3 regions of the Salinithrix halophila genome follow, and region 3 is predicted to be linked to each of the others. Evidence: riboswitches for the same ligand, from Rfam matches in the RefSeq annotation. Region 3 holds a riboswitch; each other region holds the start of a gene.
What was found. Region 3 has a riboswitch for cobalamin ahead of cobA (uroporphyrinogen-III C-methyltransferase). Riboswitches for the same ligand answer to the same signal wherever they lie in the genome.
Positions count from the first base shown of each region.

Region 1: another riboswitch for cobalamin. It lies ahead of ACFOUO_RS01845 (ribonucleoside-diphosphate reductase subunit alpha); the one in region 3 lies ahead of cobA (uroporphyrinogen-III C-methyltransferase).
Region 2: another riboswitch for cobalamin. It lies ahead of metE (5-methyltetrahydropteroyltriglutamate--homocysteine S-methyltransferase); the one in region 3 lies ahead of cobA (uroporphyrinogen-III C-methyltransferase).

Region 1 is NZ_JBHSAP010000004.1:158,999-165,149, forward strand. It holds gene ACFOUO_RS01835 (small, acid-soluble spore protein, alpha/beta type) at 1-37, opposite strand, end outside; gene ACFOUO_RS01840 (ribonucleotide-diphosphate reductase subunit beta) at 134-1,162, opposite strand; gene ACFOUO_RS01845 (ribonucleoside-diphosphate reductase subunit alpha) at 1,186-3,438, opposite strand; cobalamin riboswitch at 3,651-3,850, opposite strand; gene veg (biofilm formation stimulator Veg) at 4,004-4,285, opposite strand; gene ACFOUO_RS01855 (ribonuclease H-like YkuK family protein) at 4,523-4,996, opposite strand; gene rsmA (16S rRNA (adenine(1518)-N(6)/adenine(1519)-N(6))-dimethyltransferase RsmA) at 5,059-5,937, opposite strand; gene rnmV (ribonuclease M5) at 5,921-6,151, opposite strand, start outside.
Region 2 is NZ_JBHSAP010000009.1:645,875-652,025, forward strand. It holds gene metE (5-methyltetrahydropteroyltriglutamate--homocysteine S-methyltransferase) at 1-1,169, opposite strand, end outside; cobalamin riboswitch at 1,310-1,502, opposite strand; gene ACFOUO_RS09485 (hypothetical protein) at 1,695-1,889, shown strand; gene ACFOUO_RS09490 (DUF3153 domain-containing protein) at 1,980-2,687, shown strand; gene ACFOUO_RS09495 (LCP family protein) at 2,923-4,071, shown strand; gene ACFOUO_RS09500 (SPL family radical SAM protein) at 4,605-5,543, opposite strand; gene ACFOUO_RS09505 (LysR family transcriptional regulator) at 5,612-6,151, opposite strand, start outside.
Region 3 is NZ_JBHSAP010000018.1:54,546-60,696, reverse strand. It holds gene ACFOUO_RS13335 (sirohydrochlorin chelatase) at 1-39, opposite strand, end outside; gene cobJ (precorrin-3B C(17)-methyltransferase) at 110-1,801, opposite strand; gene ACFOUO_RS13325 (cob(I)yrinic acid a,c-diamide adenosyltransferase) at 1,851-2,447, opposite strand; gene ACFOUO_RS13320 (urease accessory protein UreH) at 2,465-3,130, opposite strand; gene cobA (uroporphyrinogen-III C-methyltransferase) at 3,165-4,712, opposite strand; cobalamin riboswitch at 4,893-5,088, opposite strand; gene ACFOUO_RS13310 (glutamate synthase subunit beta) at 5,324-6,151, opposite strand, start outside.

The DNA.
Region 1 (6,151 bases), on a different contig from region 3:
CCTTCAAGGCATCCGACATGATCCCCCGTCGCGCCAAAAGCCATTCCTCCCTTACAAACCGCGGGCATCCATTAGTATGGGCAAAAGACGAAAGGATTCCGCACCCAATCCCTTCCTCTATGACAAGAGTTCTTTACAATTCATCAAAGCCATTATCCACGGAGACTTTGGTGTATTGGCGAGATTTTCCTTCGAAGAAATCCTGTTTGCCTTTGTTGACGTCCTCATAGGCGACAATCCAGCGCATCGGGTTTTTCCGGTACCCCTCGAAAGGAGGCTCCATGCCCATCTCCCGCACCCGTTTGTTGGTTATAAAGCGAATATATGAACGAAGATCATCCATGCTGATCCCGTCGAAGCGATCACCGATGATGGTTTCACCCCATCTTGTCTCCAACGCTGCGGCCTGTCGGAAGGTCTCTGAGACAAAACGACGGTTGGCCTCATTATCCAGTTCAGGGTTCTCCGTCAACAGCTCCTTAAAAATTTGGGTAAACAGACGGACGTGGAGCTGTTCATCCCGGTTAATGTAGTTGATCATCGTCGAAGAGGCAACCATCTTTTGATTGCGAGCCAGGTTGTAGAAAAACGCAAACCCGGAGTAAAAGTTGAGCCCTTCCAGGATGATATCGTAGACAATCGACTCCAGGAATGTCTGGGGGGTGGGATTTTTCGTGAAAGCCTCATACCCCTGTGCGATAAAGTCGTTTCGCTCCCGAAGGACCACATCATGCTTCCAATACTCAAAGATCTCATCCTGTTCCCCTTTGGGCACAAGGGAGGACAGGACATAGGAATAGGACTGGTTATGGACCACTTCCTGGAATGAAAGGACGGACATTAGAGCAGACAGGCTCGAATCGGTCAGATAGTCCGCCACCTTGGCAGAGTAATCGGTCTGTATGGAATCCAGGAAGGCCAGAAGTCCGATGATCCGTTTGAACGTATACCGCTCTTCCTCCGACAACCGGGGCCATTGCTTGATATCTTCCGCCATGTTGATTTCGAAGGGAGTCCAGAAATTGGCCAACATGTTTTTGTACATCGGGTAAGCCCAGGGGAATCGGCAGTCATCCCAGTTGAGCACATTGGAGGACCGACCGTTGATAATCCCCGTGCTGGCATTGGGAGCCGTGACGTCATAGAGCTTGCGTTGTTGCATCGTTTTCACCCCTTTCTTCCTGCTTAGCTGGAGCAACTTTCGCAGTCAACGATCTCGGAAGAGGTCGACCGGGTATAATACGTCGTTTTCAGCCCCAGCCTCCAGGCCGTCAGATGGATATCCAGGAGGTCCTTTGCCTTGATATCGTGCTTCACATACAAGTTAAAGGATTGAGACTGGTCGATATGTCGTTGACGAGCGGCGTTTTGGCGTAGGCTCCAGCGCGGATCGATTTCATAGGCCGACTTATAAAACCAGGTCGTCTTCGGTGACAAATCCGGCGCCGTAACCGGGATGCGATAATTCTTCTTCTCTTCGCTGTACTCCTTCTGGAAGACAGGATCAATCGACGCGGTGCTACCGGCGATCACCGAGGTACTACCATTAGGGGCGACTGCCATCAGCCAGCCGTTCCGAATCCCTTCATCCCGGATTGCTTCTCTCAGGGCTTCCCACTTTTCACCGGTATATCCTCGCCGCTCAAAGTAGGCCCCGGTCTCCCACTCACTACCGGAAAACGCTGGATATGCCCCTTTTTCCTCTGCAAGTTCCACTGAGGCGCGGATGGTCAAGAAGGCAATTTTTTCGTAGAGGGTATCGGCATAATCCACGGCTTCCTCCGACTCCCAGATGATCCCTTGGAGAGCGAGTAGATGGTGCCAGCCGAATGTACCCAGACCGATCGCCCGGTATTTTTCATTGGTCAACTTCGCTTGAAGAACCTCAATCGTATTCAGGTCGATCACGTTGTCCAGCATCCGCACCTGGATCGGGATCAACCGTTCCAGCACTTCGTCGGGTACAGCTCTGCCCAGATTGATGGAAGACAGATTACAGACCACAAAGTCACCGGGCACCTTGGTAACGACGATTTTTCCATCCTCGGTTCGTTCTTCTTCCACGGTGGTGGGACTCATATTTTGCATGATCTCCGAACATAGGTTGGAGGAGTAAATCATACCAGCATGCTTGTTGGGATTCATCCGGTTGACCTCATCCCGATAGAACATATACGGAGTTCCGGTCTCCAGCTGAGAAATCATAATCCGTTTCATGATCTCAATGGCCGACACCGTTTTCCGGGAGAGGTCGGGATGGGCCACACAAGCCTCGTACTTCTCACGGAAAGAACCGGCTCCCCGCTCTTCATCATAAAAGTCCTCCAGAGAGAAGCCCATCACCCGGCGTACTTCGTGAGGGTCAAATAGGTGCCACTCCTCCCTCTCTTCCACCTTCTCCATGAACAGATCGGGAACGCATACGCCTGTAAAGATATCATGGGTTCGCAGACGTTCATCTCCATTGTTCAGTTTGGCGTCGAGAAAAGAGAAAATATCCTTATGCCAGAGGTCCAGGTAAGCAGCGATGGAACCCTGTCGCTGACCCAGCTGATCGACACTGACAGCCGTATTATTCAATTGCTTCATCCAAGGCAGGACGCCGGAACTAATCCCTTTGAACCCCTTGATATCGCTGCCACGGGAGCGAATCTTACCCAGGTAGACACCAAGCCCGCCCCCTCCTTTGGAGAGGGTGGCAACATCCGTGTTACTGTCGTAGATCCCCCTCAGGGAATCCTCCACTGTGTCGATAAAACAAGAAGATAACTGACCGTAATTCTTCCCTGCATTAGCGAAAGTGGGAGTGGCCACCGTCATATACAGGTTGGATAGGGCCCAGTATGCCTCCTTTACCAGCATCACTCTCTGACTACGGGGCTCCCTCGACATCAGAACCATGGCGATAACCAGGAAGCGCTCCTGGGGAAGCTCGTACACCGCCCCGTCATGATCGCGTGCCAGGTAACGATCAGCCAGCGTTCGTAAGCCGATATATGTAAACAGACGATCTCTTGCCGGCTCAATGGCCAGCGCTAGTTCGCACATCTCCTCTTCTGTATAAGCTTGTGTCAGTAGTGAGGAATAGATCCCTTTTTGGGTGAGCGTTCGAACCATGGAGGCAAAGTCACCGTACCCCTTCGCCGGATCTCCCCCCCGGCTCCTCGCTGCCTCCCGGTACAGGGAACGTACATAGGCTTCTGCAGCCACATAAGTCCAATCAGGAGTATCCCCACTGATGTTCTCCAGGGCGTTGAGGATCAGGAGGTTGGTCATCTGTTCCTCTGTACAACGCTCTTTCCCCAATAATTCACGTACGGTTTTATCCATATAGGAATCTGCATTCAGGTGGGGAAACCGTTCCATCAACTGTTGGATCCATTCCCTCAGTTTCTGTTCCTCCAACGGACGTGTATCTCCCCGTTCCTTCAGGATCATCGTCATCCGATTTTCCACCCTTCCTTAGTGGGGGCAACTGCCCCCTTTCTCCACCCTCTTTTCCACTCCATGAAAAAACGCCCGATTGCGGGCGGGAGAAAATCGGCTAAGACATAGGAGGGGAGGATATCCGCAAAATAAAAACGGTGCCGATCGGACCGCTGGTTCCTCCCTTATGTCCGCACCGTTTCTCCTCTCAATCCCCGAAGATCAGAAACCGATGGTTTCAGGCAGGTCTACTGGCTGGTGTTTCGTCCTACTCCGAGCCTTCCGGCGCGGAAAGCCCTGTCATACAGGACCCGACGCGCAGTGGCTGTTTCGTTTCGTCCACACATACAGTTGCGGGGACAGCTCCGGATTTGCACCGGATTCCCATTTTAAGCCGCTAAGCACCTGAAACCTTGAACACAAGATATGGTGTTTTAATTTATACAAATTACTATATATCCGATTTTACACAAATGATTGGAAAGGTGCAAGCAAAAAGGGACATAAAAAAATCCGATCCACTCGGGCTCGGATTTCGATGACCAGCCAATCAACGGCACCGGGTGTCTTCCGGTGCTTATTGAGGATTCTTTACATATTTTACAGGGACTTGTCCCTCACCGTGACAGACGGTTAATTCCACAGTTTCCGTCAGGATGTCTGCGTAGCTATACGAGACACGCTCAAAGGAATGCTGTTCCTCGTCCAGTTTCACGATGAAGACAGAGGGGTACGTTTCTTCCAAAACCCCACTTCGCTCAATGGTCTTGCGACGTCCGCTGTTGGCTTTCAACCGGATCTTCTGTCCAATATAACCTTCCAACGTCCGTTTTATCTCAGATAGCGCATTCCTACCCATTTAATTCGACCACCTCACTCGATGATTATTATATCACGGCAAGGGTTTATTGTCAAAAGTTGAATTATAGCAAGGGGAAAAGCCCTGTGTCAACGGGTTTTTTCCAAATGACAGGAATACCTAAATCCCGACATCCTTCTGCTTTCCTTCAGGGTAAATCATGGGCACTACCCAAAACAAAAAAAGCGGGAAATCCCGCAATGAAATCCCAAACCAATTTCTACCGTTGGTAAGCCTTCATTTCGTAAAACGATCCGCAACCGCACTGGCCGCATAGGCGTCCGGTTTAATCTTGGCTGTATACCCAACGGCTGTTACCCATCCCACCACTTCCTGAATCAGCTTGCGGGTTTCTCCTTTTCGGCCTACATCCAGGTGAATCTCTACCGGAAGGTCCCAAGAAGCGCTCAGAAAATCCTTTTCCTTCAACTTTTCCATGCAGCTTAGACTGTACTCCGTTTCCTTGTAGATCCGGTAGCGAAGGTCCAGAAGCGGACGGCTCTTCTTTTTGGAGTAGTAAAAAAGGGCCCCTTTCCCTACACGGTGGATAATGATGGCTGTCACAAACAAGGTACCGCGATGGCTTGTCTGAGAATCAGTCCCGATCACCATTTTGTAGACGGCGGACCGATCCTCTTCGATGTAGGCGTAGATCTCCGATATCATTTGTTCCAGGCTAATTCGACCTTTACGAGGATGGAAGAACTGCATCGGGGTTCCCTCCGGGCTCTCCGGACAACGCCGGTTTCTTCTCCCCTACATGATATGAATCTTCAAACACGTTCATCCAACAGGTTGGCTAATCGGGCAAATTCGACAAGCGAGAGGGTTTCACCCCTCCGTTTTGGATCGATATCAGCTTCTACCAGCCAATCAGTCAATTCCCCTTTCCGCTTCCCTCCAAAGAGGCCTGCGGAGAGGGCATTGGGAAGGGTTTTCCTCCGTTGGCCAAAAGCAGACCGAACCACCCGGAAGAACAAGTGCTCATCAGAAACGGAGACAGCCGGGGTTTCACGGACACGAAGTCGGATCACCGCCGAATCCACCTGCGGACGAGGCAAAAATACGTGAGCGGGCACACGGGTCACCCACTCCGGCTGCGTATAATATTGGGTGGTGACGGTGATCGAGCCATAGGCCTTGGAGCCCGGCTCTGCTGTAAGGCGTTCCGCTACTTCCTTTTGGATCATGACCACGATCGAATCCAGGGGCAGACGTTCCTCTAGAAGGCGCATCAGGATCGGAGAGGTGACATAGTAGGGGAGATTGGCCACCACACTCCGCTGCCGGCAGTCTCCGAGACGGGTCTCGATCAAATCAAGCAGGTTAACCTGCATCGCATCCCCGTGGATGATTTGAACAGACGGGAACGGGGCAAACAACTCCTCCAACACCGGAACGAGCCGGTTATCCAGCTCAACGGCGACGACCGCCTTGGCTTCTTGGGCGAGCCGTTCCGTCAAGGCCCCCACACCGGGACCGATCTCCAATACGCCGGTCTCGGGTCCCAGCTCCGCTGCGTCCAGGATCCGATCCAGTATATGCCGGTCCGTTAAAAAATGCTGGCCCAAGCTTTTTTTCAAGGTCAACCCATGACGACGGAGGATCTGTCTTGTTCGAGCAGTGATTGTGGGTTCAGTCATTCTCTTCATCCCTTCGGGCGCGGCGGAGCGCTTCTTCAAATTCTTCTCCCGTAATCCGCAAAAGATGCAGACGACGGTAAAACTGACGGCCATTAGCATATCCGATACCCAAGGCTAACGCCACCTTTTCCCGCCGCCGGCGGGATTCAGCTCCTCCGGCGAGGCCGGCCTCCAAGTAATCGGCCCAAGAAACAGAGGGCTCCCCGGCCTCCTCCTCCGTCCG
Region 2 (6,151 bases), on a different contig from region 3:
GATCGGGCCAATCCATGAAGAGCGTCCCGGGCCGCCTGAAGCCCCTCCTCGACCATTTCCTTTCTTTCACAGAGGGCACGGGTGAGAAGGGTCGTTTCCTCTAGTTTTTCTTCCGCAAAAGAGAGCGCCCGTTTCAAAACTGGAGGCAGCTCCTCTTCCTTCCCGACTGAGACCGGGACGTGAATCAAGCTACAGGAAGGCTGAATCCACCATCCGCTACATGCCCCTAGCGAACGAAGTTCCCCTTCCAGGAAGTCTAGCTCCTGGGGCAGATCCCCACGCCAAATGTTACGCCCATCGAGAATGCCGACTCCCATTACCTTGTTCTCTGGAAAGCCGAATCGACGGAGGGAGTGGAGGTTCCCCTCTCTCCCTGCCTGGAAGTCGAGGCCAATCCCCGCTACAGGTAGACGAGCTACATCCTGATAATGCTCAATCGAACCAAAATAGGTTTGAAGCATGATTCGAACCCCCGAAACCGATCGAGCCAACTCCTGATAGACTTCCTCGACGGCTTCCATCTCCCCATGAGGGTGGGTGAGAACCAAGGCGGGTTCATCCACCTGAACCCATTCCACCCCTGCATCCTCTAATTCCCGCAGAACCTTGGCATAAAGAGGTACCAACTTTTTCAGCACTCCTGGAAGATCAGCCGGTTTAAAACCCTTCGACAGTTTGGCAAAGGTGTAAGGGCCGAGCAAGACGGGTTTTCCCTCGATGCCCAGTTCTTCCTTCGCTTCTCTCCAGGCGGTCAGGGGTTTATTCTCGGTAAGAACCGGCTCGGCCTCCCCCCATTCCGGTACGATGTAGTGGTAGTTGGTGTTAAACCATTTCGTCATTTCACAAGCTGCTTTTCCCTCAGCCCCCCGGGCCATCGAAAAATAGGTGTTCAGGGAAACTGGCCCTTCTCGGTGCTGAAATCGCTCAGGGATCAGGCCGAACATCACCGCTGTATCCAACACATGGTCATACAGAGTGAAGTCACCGACCGGAACCCGGTTCACCCCAGCATCGGCCTGTTTTTTTATATGTTCTAGTCGGATTCGCTTCATCGCGGGCAAAAAATCCTTTTCTTCCGTTTTCCCGGCCCAGAAATCCTCCAACACTCTTTTCCATTCACGTTCCGCCCCGATCCGGGGGAAACCCAAATTGCTGCTTTCGATCTTCATAGCGGCCACGCTCCCTCCAAGGAAATAAAAAAGACATCCCACGCCTTTCAACAGACAGGTGGACATGTCTAACCGGGCCGCTTCGTGCGACGAATTCTCCAGTGGATCATTCCAACACCTCCCTATCTACCGTAGGTCAAACAGTGTCGTTGGAACAGGCAGGTCTCCTGGCTCCAGGTTCATCATCTGCTGCCCGCCTTCCCGGCCGTGCTTGGCCAGTGGCTGATGGGCAGCGACTTCCCTGTCACAGTGGCGGGACCGCGCCGGAATCACACCGGCTTCCCTTTTCAACCTCTCCTCAGTGGGAGGGGTACCTGTCCCCGCGATATACAATTGAACCTTTCGGTTATAAAATAACGTTCCCATGGATGGGAGCTCAAGTCAAGATGTTTATTATTGGGGTGGACATTTTTTCGTTCCATTTCGTCAATTTTTGCGTTACCCTAAAAGAGGATCAATCGGAAGCTCCCGCCTCTCCTTTTGGGTCCGGACTCCGATTCGACCGCCCAAGGAGGATGGATGAGTATGGATAACAAACAGTTGCATCAAAAGGTGATCCAAGTGAAGGAAATGCAGGAATCAGGGGTCCTTCGGTTTGAACAACCCAACCCCATCGCCGACTCTCTCTCCCGGGTTCGTTTCGATGAGACTGGTCAGGTCGATCCCAAGACGGTAGATCCGAATGTCAAAGCCCTGCTCACCCTTGTCGAATTATATTAACCGGAGGAAGCCAACGGCATCGACCGACCACCGGAGGCCTCACGGGGCCTCTTCCTTATATGTCCAAAGGTGGACAGAAGGAGCGGATGGATGAAGACAAACCGATACACCTTTATAGGCCTGCTCGTACTTTCCCTCTGTTTGCTAGCTGGCTGTGTAGACGCTGATATGCATATCACAGTCCATGCCGACGGCTCTGGGGTTTACCGGCTAAAAATGCTGACTAACCCCTTGCTGACGGAGAAGCTGCAACCTATCCGGAAAAAGGCAGAGGCCAAAGGATATCAAATCAGGGATCTGAAAAAAGGAAACCAAACCGGTTGGATAGCGGAAAAACGTGTCTCCAACATCGCCGATGACCCACCAGCCAGGGATCTTCTGGAAGAGATTTCTCCCGGAGGAAAAGAAGCAGGCCTTCTTCCCTCTCTTCCTGACAAGAAGCAGGGCCCGCTAAAGGTGGTTAACGGCTTTTTCAACACATCGATCACGTTCAAAGAAAATCTAAATTTGAAACGCCTTTCGACGGATGACCCCTTGGGGAAAAACTTGATCGACCAAATGAACCTCAATCTCAAGCTCACCCTTCCCTTGGAACCCGAAGCACATAATGCCGATAACGTCTCCGCCGATGGCAAGACGTTGACCTGGAACCTGAAACCAGGCGAATCAAACCCGGTCCGTGTTCAAATGCAGGTCCCCAATCCGGTCGGCTGGGGAATCCTCCTCCTCACTCTGCTGATCATCACGGTGATCGCTTTCTGGCTAATACGGCGATCCCGCCGCCGACATGTCCGCTGATGAAGGATCAGCGGCTCCCTTTCCTTTCTCTTCCTTTCCTTTCGTGTTCTTTGGACATGATGAGATAAACCCTCTGAACGTGTCTTCCACCTCTTTGTGGGTGCTGAACCTTTGAGGAAAGGGAATTCGGCTTTACACGTATAAAATTGACCGGAATCCTTCCGGAATATATCATATGTAAAAAAAGAAAACCTGGATACCAAAAAGCGGGGTATGACCTATCAACCAGTCACGAATGACACGAGTGAAGGAAAAGAAGAAAAAGAAACTGTGGCTGCGAATCTTCTTGTCCCTCCTCATCATTGGAGTCCTTGCATCCGGTTATTTTATCTACCAGGTCTTTGGTGCCGTAGACCAATCCTATGATCCTCTCAATCGAAAGAAATCCGACAAAAGGGATAAGGAAGTCACGATGGATGAGCCTTTTACGGTCCTTCTGGTCGGAACTGATGTTAAGTCTGCGAAAGCGAAGAATTGGCGTTCCGACACCATGATCGTCGCTGCCGTGAATCCGAAAAAGAAATCGATCAAGATGGTCAGCGTCCCTAGGGACACCTATGCTGAAATCGCCAACTCTAACGGGGTAAAAACCAAACTGAACGCGGCTCCCTACTATGGAACCCAGAACCGTGTCGGCCCCATGACCAATACAGTGCAAACGTTGGAAAACTATCTCAACATCCCGATCGATTACTACGTAAAAATCAATTTCAGCGGATTCATCCAGGTCGTCGATGCCCTCGGGGGAGTGGACGTAGACGTTCCTTTCAATTTCAACATGCGACTCTTCTACAAATGGTATACGTTTAAGCAAGGCCCTACCCATCTAGACGGTCACGAAGCCTTGGCCTACGTCCGAATGCGGAAATCGGATCCACGGGGAGACGCCGGTCGAAACGAGCGCCAGCGCGAAGTGGTGCAAAACTTGATGAGTCAAGCCGTCAGTCTCAACTCCGTATCCAAGATCGACGATGTCCTGAAGGCTGTCGGAGACAATGTCAGTCACAATATGAAAGTCAGTGAGATGTACAAACTGCAATCCACCTACCGGAGTATCCCTAAAGACCGAACGGAAACCCTGAAAGTCCAGGGATACGATTCCAAGGATAATCCTCAGGGAATCTGGTACCACTATATCAATGACAACGAACGACTGCGGATCAGTCATATTCTCCAAAAAGAACTTGAATTGCCACTTGAAACCCTGGACGGTCAGAAGTTCCAAGGACAAAGCCCGGCGGAAGAAGGAGCCGACCAGACAGAGGGAACTCCCGAAAGGGGAAACGGTACCGGATCCACCCCCCAAAACGGAACTAACAACGGAACCAACAACGGAACCCAAAACGGGACAACAGGGGGATCCTCCGGTTCGCCCGGCTACTGAATCTCACCGCTCCAGAGGAGCGGTTTTTTTCTGGGTTCATATCCGGAGTTTTAAGCCAATACCTACCTATAGGCCTAACAGCCTATCCATATAGCCGAAAAGCCCCTGTTTTAATTTGGGCCTTCGGTTGATTGTGCAGTCAGCATCCGCCGATTAAACTGAAAATAGAACATTTCAGACTCATTTTTCTTTTTTTCTTCTATCCCTTCAATGAATGTCCATCAGGGTTGCCTGAGCAAAAGGAGTGGGAGCATGCGGTTCAAAGTTCGTGTCTGGCGAATACTAAAGACCCATCAGCGGATTCAGGTCCTCCAATACCGGGCCAATACCGCCCGTAGAACGGAAACACCAACCCTACCCTAACCCAAAGGCTTAGGAACACCCATTCGCTGTTCCAGGAAAGCCAGCACGGACACTCGGAACCGCTTTGGCGGTTAACCACCTGTCCACTTCCACCAATAAAAACCGTTTTAAAAACCGGCTGTGAGAGCAGTCGGCTTTTTAATTGCACGTCAAAGAAGCATTGAAGCAACTCAAAATAAGCTCAGTTGGATCGGCGCTTCACTCTGGTGCTCCTTGTCATTAGTGTCCACCGGGTGAACCGCGCCCGCTATCGGAGGAACCCGAGAGAGGAGACCGGCTTTTTCAGCAAGTCTTTTTACTTTTTCTGTTACGTGGCAACGATACTCTTCTGGTGCATAAGCCCCCTCGTACAGGCGGACCAAATGGGGATACAACCGAGGGAAAGCTGGTTGTATCTGGCGGAAAAACCAATCCTTCACCTCGGGTTTCAAGCGCAAGACAGATGGGAGGAGAAAGCCAGCCCCTTGTTTTGCTGCTTCCTGAATAACTTCCTCCAGCTGCTCATCGCTATCGGTAAGAAAGGGCATAATCGGTGCCAGGAAGACCCCGGCAGGGATCCCTGCCTCCGTCAACTCTCGTACCATACGAAGCCGTTGACGGGGATGGGGAGAGGAAGGCTCTGTTTTTTTCCACACCTCTTCATCCAGTGTACTGATGCTGACGTTAATGGAATGAATCCGCATGGTGGATAAGAGATCTCGATCCCGCAAAATCAGAGGGGACCGGGTGGTGATGCCGACCGGAATTCCATATTCCCGCAGGACTTCCAGGAGCGACCGGGTAATCCCCAGTTTCCCCTCTACTTGTTGATACGGATCGGTAGCCGTTCCAATCGCGATACCGCCTCCCTTCCACTTACCGCGTTTCAATTCCGACCGGAGGACTTCCGCTGCATCCCGTTTCACGATGATATTGTTGCGGAAGCTGTCGTCGGTATGAAACCCAAGCCAGGTATGGGTGGCTCTCGCGTAACAGAAATGACATCCGTGACCGCATCCCCGGTAAGGGTTGATCGACCAATCAAAAGGCATCCGTTCTTCCGTCACCCGGTTTAAAACCGATTTTGGTTTGGCGGGGAACCACCGGTCTGGCTGTACCCCGTTCTTCATCCTCCCCACCCCCTCCACCCGGAACATTTGTTCTCTATTCTATCACAGGGAACGGGTGGATACCAGATTTACCTTGCCCTCTGCACCTCCTGATAATACGTATCCAAAAGGGCCCGTGCAGCTAAACTGAGATAACGTTCCTTGAGGTAAACAAAGACTAGTGTACGCGTCGGATGGGAATCGATAGGGAGATACAGGGGCTTAGGCTGAGCATGGTGCCGAACCACCATATTCGGAACTAGGGTGACGCCAAGTCCGTGGGCTACAAGAGATTGTGCCGTTTCAATACTGCTTGTCTCGTAAATGATCTGTGGCTGGAACCCGCTCTCCGCACACAATTCCAATACGACCCGGCGAAAGCCAAACCCTCTTTTCAGCAAAATAAAGGGAGCGCCCGAACAGACTGACAAGGAGAGGTTGCCATCTTCCTGGAGGGGGTGGTCTTGAAAGTGATGGGAAGCAGGCTTCACCAGCTGACGAACCGTCTCCGACATCCATTCCTTCTCCGTCCGCGGTAATGCAAGCAGCAGAGGCTCCGTAAACATCCCTCGGGTCGTCAAGCGGGAATCTTCGATTGGCAAAGATAAAATGGAGAGATCCACCATCCC
Region 3 (6,151 bases):
ATCCCTGCTCCCGTGACCGACGAACAGGATTGCCTCCATATTCCTTTCCCCTCCTCTAGTGAGTCGGCGCCAATACCGCGCCCTCGATCTCGATCCCTGCGGGCCGCCTTCATTCACCGCAAGCCAATTCGGGAATTTTCGGTTTCGGCGCTTCGGAAGAACGGTAACCAGCCACTTCTTTCACCCGTTTGAAGTACTTATTGAACCGTTCATTGGGCTGGGCCTTCTCCGCGTATTCCCGGACCACCTTCTCCACGGCGTCAATCAGCTCTTCCGGAGCAAGCCCTTCCGCCACCCTTTCAGCGGGATGAGCGTTGCGACCGATGTTTTTGCCTCCCAGGAACAGATCGAAGGTCCCTCGCCGGAATACGACACCGATTTCCTCCGTCACCGCCCCGTAGCAGGCCATGGCACATCCGTTGAAGCCGATCTTCAGCTCCTTCGGTACAGAGAGCCCACCGATCCGCCGGTGCAACTCCTCGGCATAGGGGATCGATTCCCCTTTGTCACCGTGACAAAAGTCGCAGGCCTTGACCTGGACGGTATCCCCTACCGGATCCACCTGCAATCCTTCCGACTTAAGGCGGTCGACGATCCCCTCAGGTTGATCCGTCGGCACCCGGATCAGAATGCGGTGATGAGGGGTATACTCAATCTCCCCCTTCTCCCCGGCGATCTCTGCCAACAAGCTCATTTGAGCGGACGTCCACTTCTTTTCGGCTACTCCCGTGGAGACGGCCACTTCAAAGATCGAGAGGACCGGCGCTGTACCTTCCGTTTCCGAAACCACCGACGTCTCGACGACTCCCTTTGCCTGAAGGATCCTTAACGCTTCGGAAGCAAGGACTGACGGAGAGCTATGGCCGGGAGCTGGGGGAACTTCACCGGAAGTCGTATTGTCGGAAGCGGCTGTGACCGTCTCTTCCTTTTCCCCTTGCCTTCCTGCCTTGTACTGCTCTCCTCCTGTCAGAGACCAGGGCTCCGCCTCCGGTTTCAACCGCTGGTGAGGTTTTAACTCCTGGACGGTCTTGTCCAACGTATACTTTCGTTGATAACCTCGCGGCGTGATCATCAGGCCGTGATGGACGAAGGTGGTGGAATTGCCGATAATTACGGTCGTCAGCATCCCGATGTCGTGTTCTAGCATCTTGTCCAGCGTGGTCAATACGGTATGCTCCCGTTCTCGATAAGCACTTTTCACCAACCCGACGGGAGTGTCGGGAGATCGGTGCTCCAGCAGGATACGGCGGGTTTCCACAATCTGCCGGGTTCGACGGCCGCTCCTCGGATTGTATAGGGCGATTACAAAGTCAGCCCCAGCTGCCGCCTCGATCCGACGGGATATCAACTCCCACGGCGTGAGGTGGTCGCTTAGGCTGATCGTGCAGGCATCATGCATCACAGGAGAGCCGAGCAAGGAAGCACAAGAGTTGATCGCGGAAATCCCGGGGATGACCTCCACTTCCACACCATCCTCCGGCTTCCATCCCTTCTGGATCAGCACCTCATAGACCAACCCGGCCATGCCGTAGACACCGGCATCGCCGCTGGAAATGACGGCAACCGCCTTCCCTTCTTCCGCCTGTCTCACTGCTTCTTGAGCCCGGCTCACCTCCTCAGTCATCCCCGTGCGGACAATCTCCTGATCGATCAACAGTCCGCGGATAATATCCACATACGTGTTGTAGCCGACGATGACATCGCTTTCCTGGATGGCCTTTTTAGCCCGTTGGCTCATGTGATCGAAATGACCGGGACCGAATCCGATAACCAGCAGTTTTCCGTTCTTTCGGTCTGCCATCTTACACACCTCCAACCCCGATTTTTTGAAAAACCTGTTTTCTGCGCCTTTACGTCATGGGGCGTTCCTTACGAGGGCGATCGCGAAAAACTTCCCTTCCTCGAGCGTATTGGATATCCTCCCGGCTTTCCCGGGCGTTGGCGGCCCGGGCCAAAACGAAGAAGAAGTCGGAGAGACGATTTAGATAGCGCCGAGCCTCTTCGTTGATTTCCTCTCGAGAAGCAAGAGTAACTACCCGCCGTTCCGCCCGCCTGGCCACAGTGCGACAGAGATGGAGAGCCGCGGCAATGGAAGTTCCGCCCGGCAGGATGAATTTCTTGACAACGGGTGTCTGTTCCAGGTATGCGTCTACCAACTCTTCCAACCTGTCCACATGGTCTGCCGTGATTTTATAGGGCCGCTTTCCTTTCACCACGGCCAGATCCCCGCCTGTATCAAACAACTCCTGTTGAATGTCGGTCAAAACCCGGATCATGTCGTCAAATTCCTCCGGATCTTTCTCCCACATCCGGGCGATTGCATCACCGACAAACGAGTTGGCCTCGTCCACAGTTCCATAAGCCTCTACCCGAATATGATCCTTGGAGACCCGACCTCCGATGACCGATGTTTCCCCTTCGTCCCCTCTGCGTGTATAAATCCGCATGGTCACGCCCCTTTCTTTTAAAAGAACCCATCGTGAAACAGCGTGCCTTGGATATAGTAAAAACCGAACAATATGGAAACCACACCAGCTGTCATCCCCATCCCTCGCTCGATACTGACCGAATGCTTACTCGCATAAGTGAAAGGAAAACCGATTAAAACGGCGAACAAGCTCATCCCCGCTACCGTGCCGACCCCAAACACTAACAGGTACAGAAAAGCATCGGACAAGCTCCGCAAGGAAGCCATCACCATGACCACCATCGCCCCGGTCCCGGCCATTCCGTGAACCATTCCCACCAGGAACGAGCGCAACCGATACCCGACCCGCTGTTCTCCGGGATTTTCATCCCCTGTCTCCGCCGAAGGCCGTCGCATCTCTCCCCTTCGGAAGGCATGAAACGAAGTCCAGCCCAGGGTGACGAGCATACAACCGACAGCGATCTCCATAACCAGTTGAATCGAATCCGGCAGTGCTGTCTTCATGGCCAGGAGCGGCAGCCCGATCAAGAGCAGGGTACAGGTATGCCCCAACCCCCAGTAGATACCAGAAGCCGTCGCCTTCAACACGTTACCGGTGCGGCTGGCGATAGTAGATACCGCGATAAAATGGTCCGGGTCCAATGCATGGCGTAAACCCAGCAGCAAACCAACTCCTAAGGTCGTCCATATTCCCCAATCCATCCGTTTTCCTCCTCTGTCCCATGTAAAGTTGTGATCAATCCGCCAGGCCGGCAAGTGCTTCCTTCGGTTCCGGCAGCCATCGGCTAATTCCCTCGACTAACCCTTCTACGGTATGAGGATTGGCCTCCACATCGACACGCATCCCCGATTCCCCCGCCGCCTGGGCCGTCTCCGGCCCGATACAAGCGATTTGAATGGAGTGCAGCAACTCCTCCCCATCCGGACGCTCTAATCGAAGGACTTCTGAAAAGTGGCGGACCGTCGAGGAGCTTGCAAAAGCGATCCAGTCCGCTTTTCTATCCAGTAGCAGACGGATGGCTTCTTTCGACTGACCAAATACGGTCTGGGCCCCGAAGGCTTTGGTTTCCGTCACACGGCATCCCACCTGGCGAAGAGATTCCGCCAGTTCATCCCGTCGAGAGCGGCCTCGCAATAGAAGGACCTCTTCTCCAGGGGCGATTCGCTCTTCCATGGCTTCCAACAAGGTTTCCACCCGGTCGTCGGCGGCAAAAGATTCCACACATACCCCTTTCTCCTGCAAGGCTTTAGCGGTCTTATCTCCGATTGCCGCCACCTTGACCCCGGCCCATGCTCGAATATCCTTTTCCAACTCCCCCAGAGCGCGGAAAAAGGCGTCCACCGCCGAGACGTGACTGAACAGAAGCCAGTCCCACGAATGTTCCCGGCTCATCTCCTGCAAAAAACCCTCCGTCGGCCTTATACAGGCGACGGGAAATTCCACCGCTTCTCCTCCAAGGAATTCGATGGTTTTGGAAAGCACGCTCGGACCTTGCCGTGTCCGAGGCACCAATATCCGCGTTCCGAACAAGGGCTTTGGTTCATACCAGGAGAGTCGTTCCCGCTCCCGAACCACCTCCCCCACGATAATGACGGCAGGGGACTTAAAGCTGTGTATAATCACCCGTTCCGCGATGTCAGACAAAGTGCCTGTCAACGTCTCCTGGTCTATCCGAGAGCCCCAACGAACCAGGGCTACCGGCGTTTCCGGGCTACGTCCGTACTGGATCAATTGTTCGCAGATATAGTCTAGGTTGGAGACGCCCATCAGGATGACTAGCGTTTCCGGCCCTTTAGCCAGATGCTTCCATTTCACCGAGGGTTCTTTTTTATCTGGACGTTCATGCCCGGTCACCACGGCAAAGGAAGAATTGTAATCGCGATGAGTGACCGGGATTCCCGCATAGGCCGGAACCGCCGTCACAGAGCTGATACCGGGTATTACGTCAAAGGGGACCCCGGCTTGTACCAGAGTGGCCGCTTCCTCCCCACCCCGACCAAAGACGAAGGGGTCTCCTCCCTTCAGCCGTACCACGGTTTTCCCTTCCCCCGCTTTTTGGACAAGGGTCCGGTTGATTTCCTGCTGGGTCCACCGATTGGATGAAGGACGTTTGCCCACGTCGATCTTCTCACAATGATCTGGAACGCTCTCCAGTAAACGCGGACTAACAAGGCGGTCGTACAAGACCACATCCGCCATCTCCAGCGCTTCCTTCCCTTTAACAGTGATCAAACCCGGAGCTCCCGGTCCTGCTCCCACGATAAAAACGAAACCCTTCTCCAACGTCGCAACGCCTCCTTCCGCCATGAAGCCTCTATGCCGCGGGCCCTGGCGAAAACAATAAAAAACACACCCCTGTTAGGATGTGCTTTGTGTGCATGAAAGCATAAACCGGTGATCACCTCGGTGAAATTCACCGTGTGTCCGGTTCTCCGTCACTCACCTCCCCATCCTCGCAGGTACAAATGGTGGTCAGGACAGGCAGGTCTCCTGGCTCATGGTCATCGCTCCCTGCGCCTTCCCGTTCCCCTATGGAACAGTGACATCTTGCAGTTCGCTACCCATTTACAGTGGCGGGACCGCGTCGGACTTTCACCGACTTCCCTTTTAACCGAACACTCCTAAAGGAATGTTCGGCACCTGTCCTTTTCGTATGAAGTTGTCCGTCCACCTCAATATACCTGTTTACGGAATCTTTGTCTACAAAATTTTGTATAGCTTGATTTTTCCCTCCTCTACTACGAAACCGCGAGCATAAAAAAATCCGCCGAAACGGCGGATGACAAAGTTCTTCTATACCGCAAAGGTGGGCCGGTTTCCGGCGAAGCGCCTGTAGGCACCGACCACCCAGCGGAGTGCCCGGAGACTACTAAGTGGGTAAGGAATGATTTTTTTTACGGCAGGTCTGTCTCCCCCATCAGATAGCGGTCGCATTCACGGGCCGCCTCACGTCCTTCGTGGATGGCCCAGACAATGAGGCTCTGTCCCCTGCGTACATCACCAGCAGCGAACACCCCGTCAAAATTGGTCATATACTCCCCGTATTCGGCCTTCACCCGGCGGTTTTGGTGATCTAAGCCGGAGTTCTGCAACAGGGCGTCTTCCGTCCCTTCGAAGCCGATGGCGACCAGCACGAGCTGGGTAGGCCACACTTTCTCCGTGCCGGGAAGCTCGCGGAAGGAATAGCTCCCGTCTTCACGGATGATCTTCTCGGCCTCGACGGTGTGCAATTCTTTGACCTTTCCGTTTTCATCCCCCACCAGCTTCTTGGTGATGATGGAATATTGCCGAGGGTCTTTACCGAAACGGGCTTTCGCCTCTTCGTAAGCGTAGTCCAAGGTAAAGACAAAAGGTTGTTCCGGCCAGGGATTGTTTTCCTCCCTTGTATCAGGCAGCTTTGGATGCCTACCGAACTGAACGACACTTTTGCACCGTTGGCGCAAGGCGGTGGCGACACAGTCCGCCCCGGTGTCCCCGCCCCCGATGACGATAACATCCTTTCCTTCTGCGGAAATGGAAGTTTCGAAAGCGGGGTCGAGCAGGTCTTTCGTCGATTCGGTCAGGTATTTCATCGCCAGATGAATCTCCTCTAGATTCCGCCCTTCCAGGGCGAGATCCCGGTGTTTTTGCGCTCCTGCACACAGGATAACGGCATCGAATTCATCCCGCAATTGGTCGAGGGTGACGTCTTTCCCGATTTCCGTCCCGGTGATAAAGTGGAC